Regions from separate parts of the Pseudoalteromonas sp. OFAV1 genome, predicted to be linked through region 1. Evidence: predicted binding sites of a transcription regulator. Region 1 holds the regulator's gene; each other region holds the start of a gene.

Region 1 (3,148 bases):
TGAAGTACATCAAGTAGAGCAGGATCGGCAGGCTCTGGTTGCTCACGATTTTGAATAGTTGAGAACATTTCGTTGATGGTATCAAGAGCTTGAAGAATAACATCCATTAATTCAGGTGTTACACTACGCACACCTTGGCGAAGTAAATCGAAGACATTTTCTGCACCATGACAAGCGTCAACAAGCTCTGTCATACTCAAGAAACCTGCCCCACCTTTTACAGTGTGGAAACCTCTAAAAATTGCGTTAAGTAAGTCTTTGTCTTCTGGGTTGTTCTCAAGCTGAACCAATTGTTCTGACAAAAGCTCTAGAATTTCCCCTGCTTCAACAAGGAAATCCTGTAAAATATCTTCATCGACTTCAAAGCTCATGCAGTTACTCTCCTCTTAGAAGCCCAAACTTGATAATAGGTCATCAACTTCATCTTGTCCTGAGACAACATCATCACGTGACTCTGCATCAATAATTGGCCCTTCAGGACCTGCTAGCGTATCGCTTGTTGCAGGTGCTTGTTCTGTGGCCTGTTTTTCTTGTTTTTGCTGACCATCTTCTTGACTGCCGAATACAGTTAAGAGATTAATTAAACTGTCTTCAACTTCTCGTACTAGTTCAATAACACGGCGAATTACCTGACCAGTTAAATCTTGGTAGTCTTGTGCCATAAGCACATTGGTCATCAAGCCTTGTAATTCATCAGTTTTAGCATGAGAGTTGTTCATGAACTTATCTAAGCTATGGCATAAGGTTTTAAACTCACCAAGCTCAATTTCTCGGTTCATCAATCGATCCCACGTGGGCTTGATTGTTGCAATTTCATCAGCAAGTTGTTGTGCAATAGGTAAACTTGCCTCAACAGCATCCATGGTTTTATTTGCTGCATTTTCTGTCATTTCCATGACATAGTTTAATCGCTGTTTAGCGTCGGGTATCGCATCGGTAGTTAAATCGGCGAGACGAGTATCAAGATCAAAGTTCTTTAACGCTTCATGCAGTTGACGCGTCAATTTACCGACTTCGGCAAACAACTCTGATTGTTCTTTTGATGCGGCTTCAAGAATTAGCTTATCTGCCTTTTCTTGTTCACCTTTTTCAAGATACTCAACAAGTTGACGAGCTTGCTCTAAACTTATATGAGGCGCAGCAGGTGCTGACATAAGCCTCTCCCCTTAGATTAACCTAAACGTTCAAACACTTTTTCCAATTTGGTTTTAAGTGTCGCAGCAGTAAATGGTTTAACAATGTAGCCATTAACACCTGCTTGAGCAGCAGCAACAATTTGTTCTTTTTTCGCTTCAGCTGTTACCATTAAAACAGGAATGTGTTTAAGGCTATCATCGGCACGTATAGCACGTAACAAGTCAATACCTTGCATGCCAGGCATATTCCAATCTGTTACAACAAAATCAAATTCTTGATTTTGTAGCATTGGTAATGCTGTTGAACCATCATCAGCTTCCTGCACATTGGTAAAACCTAAATCCCTTAATAGATTTTTAATGATACGTCTCATTGTAGAAAAATCGTCAACAACAAGAATCTTCATGTTTTTATCCAAAACATCCTCCGGTGAGGTTTGAACCTATATTTACTTACTACTAATTAATCCAGTCATTGATTTTTGCTTTGAGCTTAATCATCGCCTGACCATGTATTTGACTCACACGCGACTCGCTAACATCGAGTATGTGTCCTATTTCTTTCAAGTTCATTTCATCGTTGTAATACAAAGACAAAACAAGGGCATCTCTTTCTGGTAACGATTGGATAGCCGTTAATAGAGACTGGTTAAACCGCTCATTTTTAACGTTATTAAACGGTTTGTCTAGTGCTAAATCATGACCCATTGGTGTTATTACGTCTTCATCAACACCTAAATCCTCGATACCTAATACTTTACTAGAATTAACGTCATGTAGAATATGATGGTACTCATCTAGTGTAATATCAAGTTTTTCAGCAACTTCTGTGTCTTTGGGCTCGCGGTTTAGGGTACTTTCTAATTCAGCAATTGTTTCTGCGACTAGACGTGCATTTCGATGCACAGAGCGTGGTGCCCAATCGCCTCGACGGATTTCATCAAGCATTGCACCGCGAATTCTGATACCTGCAAAGGTTTCAAAACTTGCACCTTTACTAGCGTCGAAGTTTTTTGACGCCTCAATAAGGCCGATCATGCCTGACTGAATTAAATCATCGAGCTGAACACTAGCAGGTAAACGAGCAATCAAATGACACGCCACTTTTTTGACTAAAGAGGCGTGCTTTTCAACAATCGCATTTAAATTCTGTGCTGATTGATATCCCATCGCTTTATTCACCGATGTTGTCATAGTTAGCCGTTTACTAGTTTCTCAATAAAAAATTCTAAGTGACCAGACGGTTGGTTAGGGATCGGCCACTTAACTGCTTTCGTTGCTAATGTTTTAAACGCCACCGCTGCTGGTGAGTTTGGAAATAACTCAACGATAACCTTTTGACGTCGCGTAGATTTACGCATATTTTCGTCATAGGGAATCGTTGCGACTAATTCCATAGAAACATCTAAAAAACGATCCGTTACTTTTGAAAGTTTAGCAAATAATTCTTGCCCTTCACGCATGCTACGCACCATGTTGGCAACAATTTTAAATTTATATACACCATGCTCTCGGCTTAACACTTTAATAAGCGCGTAGGCATCTGTAATTGAGGTAGGTTCATCACATACAACCACAACGACATCTTGTGCTGCACGTGAAAAGCTTAATACCATGTCCGAAATACCTGCGGCGGTATCGACAATTAAAATATCAAACTCGGTGTTTAATTCGCTAAAAGCGCGAATAAGGCCTGCATGCTCAGAAGGAGTTAACTCCACCATGCTTTGCGAGCCAGACGTTGCTGGCACAATTTTAATACCAGCAGGGCCTTCTACAAGAATTTCATCAAGCTCACATTCGCCAGATAAAACATGAGATAAATTACGTTCAACACGTAAACCAAGCATCACGTCGCAGTTTGCCAATCCTAAATCGGCATCCAATACTAATACGCGGTTTCCTTGCTGACCTAATGCAATTGCAGTGTTGAGTGATACATTCGTTTTGCCCACACCACCTTTGCCGCCAGTAACAGCGATAACTTTAACGCCACTATTATTATTTTGATT
Region 2 (3,148 bases), on a different contig from region 1:
AAGGCTGATGTTGAAGCGGTGTTACAGGCTATTACTAGTATATCTACCTGCAGCGCTCTACTTTCTATAAAGCAAAGTAAAGCAAGTAAGCGGTCAATAATGGTTTGTTGGCTTTGAGAACCATAAGGTAATAATGCATTATCCATGAAATAGCTATAATCAGCATTTGGGATCAATGCTTGGATCTGTTCAAGTACAGTGGTTCCACCTATACCTGAATCAAACACCATAATATGGACTGACAAACTGCTTACCTCGGATCATCAAAGGCCAGCAGTTTGCCATGCAGTTTTAGAAAAAGAAAGTTGCGGTTATGAGTCTTGCTCAGAAGCTGAACGCAACTTGTTCATTTGCTCGAACATTGCTTTGGTATAATCAACTAACTTACTGACTTCCTCTTTGTCTTGATTCAACCATTGTAAGATACCAGCTAGTTCATTTTGCAAACCTATGTCGCCGGCTTTATTAAATGCCTGTTTTAGGTCGTCATTAAACGGCGCTATTTTCTCGGCGACTTCTTTTTCAGGAGCTGGTTTATATTCTTCATAGCCTTTTATCGCAGCCACTGTTTTGGTTTGCTTCAGATCCATCGTAAAGCCAACGAGTTGTTCATTACCTAAGTTCAACTCTTTCGCTTGTTCAAAGGCTTCTTCTAATGAACCAGAGAAGAATGTCTCACTGACACTTTGCAAGTCTTCCATCAATTCATTGATAGCTTGTTGCTCTTGCTCATTTAAATCACCATTGACTGTCATCGAAAATGACAAGTCGCGTGATTGCGAAGATTCACTAACAAACGCTTCGTTATCGCCATTTTTACTGTAGCTACTTGCCGATTTACTTTCATAGGCATCTGCAAAGCTAATACTTACTTCATCACCTTCAGCCGTTGTAAAAGTGTATTCTGCGTTATTACTTAAACTAAGGTATTGAGCTTGGCTTACTGAAACTGCGTTCGGTTTAGGGTTGAATAAATCATCTTCTAGCTCATCTATACCTTTATAGATGCCTTCTTTAGATTTTTCGATGCCTTCTTTTATATCATCATTAAGAATGCCTGACTCTTTGAGCTCATCATACGCATCGTCGATACCCATTTGCACACCTTTGCGTGCATCACCTAGCATGCCTTTGAGTTTTTCATCATCAGCACCATCGGCTTTTGCTTTGCGAAGTGCACCACCAACAAAGTCGAGTACGTTTTTAACGATCTCTTCAAAATCAAATAGCGGTTTATCTTTTTTCTCTTCAGCTTTAGGTAAGCCAAGAGCTGCAGCTAGTTTATCATCAAGAACTTTTGCTGCCAGCTCTCGCCCGCGTTGCTGATAACTGTCTTGACGATTTTGAATGGCAGGCTGCTGCAGTGCCTGTTTGCCATTGTATTTATTCACATTTGTATTAGGTATATAGCCTAGATTGCCAATTTTCATGATCCGACTCCATGTTATGGTTATCTCATTATCGGCCAAAAACCACATAACTTAAGTTTTTTGTATAAAAAAACGACACTAAAATAAATAACAAAACTAGACAAATCCTCAGCGCTCCCTACAATAGCGCCGTTATAAAGCTAAGAGATAAAAGGTAATCAGCCATGGCGGTTATAAAAATTGATACAACTCAATACGATGCACAATTGAGTGAGAAAGAGCAGCGCATCACTAACCAGTTTCGACGTTTTGGAGTCGAAAAATTAGAGGTGTTTGGCTCTGATCCTATTCATTACCGCCAACGTGCAGAGTTTCGTGTATGGCATGAGGGTGAAGACTTATTTCACATCATGTTTGATCAGCAAACCAAAGAGAAAATTCGTGTTGATGAGTTTGACCCTGCAGCACCTTTAGTCGGTGAAGTGATGCAAGCCATGATCGAAAACTTAAAGGGCAGCGAAATTCTGCGCCGTAAGTTATTTCAAATTGATTACCTTTCTAGCCTAAGTGGTGAAATCCTCGTTAGCTTGTTATATCACAAACAATTAGATGAGCAGTGGTTACAAGCAATTAAAGAGCTGAAAACAAAATTAAGCGCACAGTTTAAAATTGATTTTATTGGCCGTGCGCGTAAGCAAAAAGAAGTGATTGGTAACGATTACGTCATTGAGCGCCTTAATGTAAACGGTAAAGAATTAATTTATCAACAAGTCGAAAATAGCTTTACGCAACCGAATGCGAAAGTGAATATCAAGATGCTAGAGTGGGCACAAGCACTATGCCAGCCACTTAGCAATGACTTACTAGAGCTATACTGCGGGAATGGTAATTTCTCAATTGCCCTTGCGGGTTCATTCGACCGGGTATTAGCCACAGAGATTTCAAAATCATCGGTTTACTCAGCGCAATACAATATCGCGCAGAATAAAGTTGAGAACTTAGATATCATTCGTATGTCGAGTGAAGAGTTTACTCAAGCGATGAAAGGCGAGCGTACTTTCTCTCGTTTAGATGGCATTGACCTGACAAGCTATAACTGCCAAACAATCTTAGTAGATCCACCACGCGCAGGCATGGACACGCTAACGTGTGACTTAGTTGCTAACTACGACAATATTATTTATATCTCGTGTAATCCAGACACCCTTGAGCGTGACCTTGATCACCTATGTAAAACCCATGAAGTAAAACGTTTTGCGATCTTCGATCAATTCCCTTATACCCACCACATCGAATCAGGTGTGTTTTTGCAACGCAAATAAAATCATTTCTCTGCCAGCGCAGCAAATAGCGCTGGCAACTGCTGCTCGCTGTATACTGCTATATTATTGTCGATTAACAGCTTTGCAGTTAATCCCATGCCTGAAATTTTCTTTCCAGAATGACTACCATCGTAAATAGTATTGCGACCGCATGAAGGACTTGATTCTTTTAATAATGCATAACGAATGCCCTGCTTTTGACAAAGCTTAAGTGCTTGTTCTGCGCCGTAAGCAAATTGTACAGTTACATCCTGCGAATCTTTGGTAAGTACTCTTCCTGCTTTTATTTCTGCAGGCGGTCTTGGCGTGGGCAGCCCACCAGCTACTTCAGGACAGAATGCGATGAGCCTTCCCTGCTGTTTGAGTGTTTCTAAGCCTGGATGAAGTAAATTTTGCGATTGCCCATCATAACGAACAGGGTTTCCTAATAAACAACTTGAAACTAATAATTTTTGC
Region 3 (3,148 bases), on a different contig from region 1:
GTAATAACAGAGAAATAAAAAGCAGGCCAATCTTTACGAAGATAAAAAATAATAATAGCTGGGCTCAAAATGAACACCCAGCTATTGCTTAAGATAACTCTAATTTCTACAAACCAGTCAGGCAAAATGTAGCGCCTTAATCAGTTTTATCGTCATCACCGCCATCACCATTGCCTGGCATATAGCTATATTTATCAACTTTTTTCATTTGTATACTCCATTACATCTGTTAATGAAGTTTCACTTTAATTGATTTATTGCCTCACATCAATAGGCTCAGATTCATGCGCCTTACCTTGCATAATAGAGATCTCGACTCGTCGGTTACGCCTACGATCTTCATCGGTTACATTCGGTACTAGTGGCCTTGTTTCTGCGTGACCTACAACCATCATACGAGATTTATCAAAACCGGGGGCCTTTTCCATTTCGCTAGCAACTGCAACAGCACGTTTTGACGACAAATCCCAATTGTTTGTATAAAGCTCATTCGATACTTGGAAATCATCTGTATGCCCTGACACGGTTATTTCACCCGGCACATCTTTTAACAGCGTAGCAATATCACGAATGATAGGTTTAAACCTAGGCTGTAAGAAAGCACTGCCTGATGGGAATGAACCATTCTCACGAATGCGAATGATAATTTGCTGACCTAGTGACTCAAGTTCAATCGCGCCATCCATAATTTGCTGCTCAAGCTGTTGGGCAATTTTCTTCACAAGCTCATTCGTTTGCTCTTGATCTGCTGCAGAAATTGACTGCTCCATTGCTTGTTGCTGAGCAGTGCTTTGTGATTCCCCACCACGCTTATTACCACGCTGTTCTTGACGACCACCTGCAGAGCTTTCATCACCAGCCTGAAACTCGAGCATTTGTTGTGTCATCTCTACGGTTTGTTGTTGAATTGTCTCGATAGGAGTAGGTTCAGGTTTGCCCGGAGTGAACTCCATTGCAATGACCGAGGTCCCTTTTGGAATATCTTTTACTTCAATTTTATTTTGTACACCAAAAGCAAACTTCATTGAACCTGCTATCTGCTTAAATTTAAGAACATCCATTTCCGAGAAAGCAAGCAAGAGTACAAAGAAGCACATTAATAGCGACATTAAATCTGCGAAGGTTCCCATCCAGGCAGGTAACCCCGGAGGTGGACATTTGCACTCTTGATCTGACATGCCCTACTCCTCGGTATCGACTTTACGTTTTGATTCAGCTAAATAGTTTTTCAAGATGCCTTCAATTACTTTCGGGTTTTGACCATCTTGAATACCCAGTACCGCATCAAGAATTAAACGTTGGTTGAGGGCTTCTTCATCTTTACGCAGCTCTAGTTTTACCTGAATTGGAATTGCAACAACGTTTGCCAAAAAAGCACCATAAAGTGTTGTTAAAAGAGCTACAGCCATTGCAGGACCAATTGCTTTTGGGTCATCCATGTTAGATAACATTGCAACCAAGCCAATTAGCGTGCCTATCATCCCCATCGCAGGAGCGATATCGGCAAGCGACTTAAATAAGCCTGCACCAAGTTCATGGCGAGTAGCGGTGAGGGAAATATCTTTTTGCAGTGTGGCACGAACTACATCAGCATCATGACCATCCACTAACATATCAACCCCTTTGCGCATAAAGCCATTAGGGATTTCGGCTTCTTCTAATGCTAAGAAACCACCTTTACGTGCTGAGTCAGCTAATTCTACTGCTTTTTCAATTAATTCTTCTGGCGATTCAATTTTGAACATAAAGGCTTTTGCAGCGACCTTACCAATGCCCAAAAACTGCCCCATAGTGAAGTTCGATAACACGATAAAAATCGAACCACCAAATACAATGACCACCGAAGGCGTGTTATAAAACATTGCAACTTGGCCGTCACTACTTAATACCATCGACATAGCAATTAAGCCTATGGCACCAAGAATACCTATTATGGTTGCTAAATCCACATACCCCTCCAGAGGAACAAATACACGACACCAACGGCATCAAATTTTTATTATTAACTGCTTATCGGCAAGCAATTGAATTACTTAAATCATTAAATGAATTAATTTTATTTTAATGTAAGATTTTTAAGCTACAAGTTGCCGCTACTTCTAAAACCGTAAAAATAGCATATTGATTTCCTTTTATGCGCAAAAAAACACATCATTCTTTGACCTAGTTTAGCATTCCCCCTAAAATTGGCCTCACTTTCTATTAGCTATCGAGGCCACTATGGCAACAAAGAAACCAGAAAACTTGAGTTTTGAAGAAGCACTGGATGAATTATCTAAGATTGTTGCACAAATGGAGCAAGGTGAACTGTCTTTAGAACAATCGCTAAAACAGTTTGAGCGTGGTATAGCGCTTGCGAATGCCTCATCTGGAAAATTACAACAAGCCGAACAAAAAGTGGCCATATTAATGGGTAACGATAGCCAAGCTCCTCTTAGCAACTTTGACTCAAACTTGGACTAATTAAGTGCAATTAAAAGAACAATTACAACGCGCTCGAGAAGACGTTGAAGCACATTTAAATCGCTATTTCGAACTGCCACTAAACACTGAAAAAACCATTAAAGAAGCCACTCATTACGGCGTTTTAAATGGTGGTAAGCGCTTACGTCCTTACCTCGTTTATGCGACGGGCCGCATGATGGGAGCTGACAAAGCTGACCTTGATATTCTTGCCGCTGCTATTGAGTGTATTCATAGCTACTCATTAGTTCATGATGACCTACCAGCAATGGATGATGATGACTTAAGACGTGGCCGCCCTACTTGTCATATTGTTTATGGTGAAGCGCAAGCTATTCTCGCCGGTGATGCTCTTCAAACATTAGCATTTGATTTAATTGCTAACCATCAGTTTGCAGTACCTACGACACAACAGGTAAGAATGATCGCCTCGTTAAGCAAAGCCTCAGGTATAGAGGGTATGGTAGGTGGTCAGGCACTTGATATTGAAGCTACTGATAAAGCAATTACAGTCGAAGAACTAGAACGTATTCATCAACTTAAAACTGGCGCATTACTCAACTGTGCAATCACCTTGGGGGCTTTGGCCGCGCCGCAATGTGATGAGCAAACGTTAAAGCAGCTTAATTTGTTTGGTCAAGCAATTGGTCTGGCTTTTCAGGTACAGGACGATATTCTCGATGTA
Region 4 (3,148 bases), on a different contig from region 1:
GATATTGGGCATGGCGCATTCTAAGCTCTTTATAAGTAAAGTTGCCAGCCAGTTCAAAAAGTCCTTGGTTTTCAGATGCCTTCCTTAAGTTTCGATATATCTCTTCGGATTGTTCGAACAAGTCACGAGCTTCATCATACTGTCTATTTTTGCGAGCTTTAATGGCCTGTGCTTCTTGCAGTAAATGCTCGCCTAAATCGATATTGTCAATACGACTATCATTAAACTTAACCCCTAATAAGTTTGTATTCTTTAAATCGCAATAATGTAAGCTGGCATCGTGAAGATTTGCTTTCATTAATGATGCGTTAGCGATTTTGTTATTAAAAAGGTGTGCGCCTGATAGGTTTGCTCGATAAAAGTTACAGTAGGATAGGTCATATCCCTCCTCATCATCCTGCTTAATAAGATTAAGACCACTGAGGTTAGCGCGCTTTAGCTGTAACCCATGCAGTAAACCGCCTTTTTTCGCATAACGCTCTAATTTCTGGGTTAGATCTAGTCCTGACTTATCAAACTTACTATCGTGCCAAAAACAGAATCCAGACCCCATATCGGTTTCCAAGCATTTCTTTCCCGAAGGCGAGGTATAACTACAACAAGGTTTATCAGACATAAACATGAAAATTATTTGTTGGTCATCTTTATAGATTAGCAGTTATTTTACAGGGTAAAATGGAATCCATACTTTTTATTAATTGAATTGGCTTATATTTGTTGAACTACACCCTAAAGCGCAGTAAACGCAGAACCACAGTGGCAATTAAAGTTGCCCAGCAGAAACTCACTGTTTATGCGCCTTTTTATGTTCCACAAACTGAGATTGATGCCTGGTTAAAGACCAAGCAAGATTGGGTCGATGAACAAATTGCCAAACAATCCATTCATGCTGAACGCCGCCAACTTCCTCTTGTAAACGCGGCGATTAAGTTATTTGGACAAAATGTGCCGATAGTATTTGCTAAAGGCACTAAAAGCACTTGGCAACAAGATGCACAGTGTCGGCTTATTTTATCTATTTCATCACGGGTCAAACATCAAGAAGCAAACTATTTAGCACTGCTCGAGCAGTTTTTACACGAAAAGCTAGAGAGTTATATCGAAATGCGTGTTCATGATTATTGTTTGCAGATGTCTGAAGCTCTGCCCACAAAACTTAAAATTCAACATTATAAACGTCGTTGGGGAAGTTGTAATAAGCGTCGAGAGCTGACCTTTAATTTACATTTAGCGAGTGCACCGACATGGGTGATTGATTATGTGGTTGTACACGAACTTGCTCATCTTAAACATATGAATCACAGTGCTAAGTTTTGGCAACGTGTTAGACAGTTTTATCCAGACTATAAAAACGCTGAGCAATGGTTGAAACAAAATGGCAGTAGTTTGAGCTGGTAGCGATAAGCTAGAAAGAGTAAAGAGTGGTGGAGGGAGCTGGATTCGAACCAGCGAAGGCTGAGCCGTCAGATTTACAGTCTGATCCCTTTGGCCGCTCGGGAACCCCTCCACACAGATTTTACTATTGCATTTGGCCCCACTACCAGAAGGAAGTGGTGGAGGGAGCTGGATTCGAACCAGCGAAGGCTGAGCCGTCAGATTTACAGTCTGATCCCTTTGGCCGCTCGGGAACCCCTCCAATGCAACGGCGCTGATAATAGCAAACTGGTTATTTAAGTAAAGAAAAAAACTAAAGAAAATTGGATTAATGCCGATAACTGATTAATCTGGAATCTATTTGGCTAAAGTCTATGCAAGTTGATGGTTTGTTGCTCAATGAGAGTCAACTCGATAATCGTCTTAATAAAAGTGTTCATGAACATCGCTCTGGTGAGTTTGCATTATTATTAGCAATGCTCTCACATGACGCACTTGATTTTAGTCAATTTCATCTACCTAAAACAGAAATAAGTAATCCTCACGTTTCAGAAGAGGTGCTTAGAGCCCAGTTAGGGGCAGGTCCTAAGCAATCATTAGCACCAGAGCAATTTGATATGTTGATTGGTCAAGATAATGCTCTTCGATTACTTCAAGGTGGTCTTTCAGACATTCGCTTACGTCATTGTTTAGCACCTGAGCCATTGCATGTTCGAGATGATAAAAATCACATTCCACTAGAAGTGATAGACAATTGTGAGCCCGCAGTAAGAAAACGCTACCTTGATAAAAATCAACCAACTGAGCGTGCCCAAATTGACGCTGCAGCTTTTTACGATAGTTTAACAGAAGATGCTATTCATCAACCTTTGCATTTAATTTCAGCCTAATTGATTAACTACATTGTCACATAAATAAATTAATCTACACTTTAATAAGTAAATTCAAGCAACATAAGAAAAAATACAGCTAATTTTTTATGGCCTTGTTATACTGTGTGCCTATGGCTTAGCGCCATTGTCATTGAACCAAGCTATTAGGACTATAATGAAGAAGACATTCACGCTTAACCACGAGAAGATTAAGTACCCTCGCATGGTTGATGCAGCCAAACACGAAGTAAAAAAATATTTGAAACGTGAGCGTAATAAAACACTCCCAGCTGATGCTGATTATTGGGCATTTGACTGTAAGTTTGGTGAATCAGCGGATGAAGCCGAAGTTGTTCACGTAGCAGAGATTAATAAATGTATTAGTGATATTGAAGCCAAAGGCTTAACATCGTTTTATGTTGAGATCTTAGCGCGCCCTACACAGCGTCAACACCAAGAATTTGATGAAGAGTAATTTATACACGGAATCAAAAAATGGGCCTTTTTAGGCCCATTTTTACTTTAAGATAACTATCTATCGAGCAAATGGATCGGCGTTAATCTTTTCTATATACCAATTACCTTTTTTGCGGATCATTTTTACACTGCGCATATCATCCACTTTTTTACCGTTGAAGTAACCCGTAAAGATTAAATTAATATTAGCCTTATCACCGTACTGTTCACGTAAACTCATATTGGTCATATCAACTTCAATTACAACTTCGTCGTATTGCATGTTAATTAGGTTACGAGCGAATTGGTTTGCGGTGCCATAAGACTTCATAATGCGAGCCATTTTTGGAGTTGCGTATTCCATGGCTTGATTTAAATCGTTTTGGTTATACAGTGCATCAAAATAAAGCGTGGCTGTGTTGCCTGGGGTATTTTTTTCGCCCTGA

What was found. Region 1 encodes FliA, which starts transcription of late flagellar genes. Its sites were predicted from a motif close to CTAAAGNTNNNNNNNNNNNNGCCGATA; they were not measured.
Region 2: the regulator FliA is predicted to act here: its motif matches at 1,460-1,486, upstream of L1267_RS21330 (DUF5610 domain-containing protein).
Region 3: the regulator FliA is predicted to act here: its motif matches at 2,012-2,038, upstream of pomA (flagellar motor protein PomA).
Region 4: the regulator FliA is predicted to act here: its motif matches at 1,688-1,714, upstream of L1267_RS17470 (VC2046/SO_2500 family protein).

Annotation. Positions count from the first base shown of each region.
Region 1 is NZ_JAKGBG010000003.1:192,277-195,424, forward strand. It holds gene L1267_RS03050 (chemotaxis protein CheA) at 1-371, opposite strand, end outside; gene L1267_RS03055 (protein phosphatase CheZ) at 387-1,154, opposite strand; gene cheY (chemotaxis response regulator CheY) at 1,172-1,555, opposite strand; gene L1267_RS03065 (RNA polymerase sigma factor FliA) at 1,596-2,306, opposite strand; gene L1267_RS03070 (MinD/ParA family ATP-binding protein) at 2,333-3,148, opposite strand, start outside.
Region 2 is NZ_JAKGBG010000061.1:1,436-4,583, forward strand. It holds gene murI (glutamate racemase) at 1-245, opposite strand, end outside; gene L1267_RS21330 (DUF5610 domain-containing protein) at 312-1,430, opposite strand; gene trmA (tRNA (uridine(54)-C5)-methyltransferase TrmA) at 1,595-2,692, shown strand; gene L1267_RS21340 (DUF523 domain-containing protein) at 2,695-3,148, opposite strand, start outside.
Region 3 is NZ_JAKGBG010000001.1:240,579-243,726, reverse strand. It holds gene L1267_RS01115 (hypothetical protein) at 1-125, opposite strand, end outside; gene L1267_RS01110 (flagellar motor protein MotB) at 255-1,178, opposite strand; gene pomA (flagellar motor protein PomA) at 1,182-1,949, opposite strand; gene L1267_RS01100 (exodeoxyribonuclease VII small subunit) at 2,221-2,463, shown strand; gene ispA ((2E,6E)-farnesyl diphosphate synthase) at 2,468-3,148, shown strand, end outside.
Region 4 is NZ_JAKGBG010000038.1:32,999-36,146, forward strand. It holds gene L1267_RS17450 (ion channel) at 1-616, opposite strand, end outside; gene L1267_RS17455 (M48 family metallopeptidase) at 718-1,398, shown strand; tRNA gene L1267_RS17460 (tRNA-Tyr) at 1,423-1,507, opposite strand; tRNA gene L1267_RS17465 (tRNA-Tyr) at 1,552-1,636, opposite strand; gene L1267_RS17470 (VC2046/SO_2500 family protein) at 1,749-2,264, shown strand; gene L1267_RS17475 (DUF6172 family protein) at 2,422-2,721, shown strand; gene L1267_RS17480 (hypothetical protein) at 2,782-3,148, opposite strand, start outside.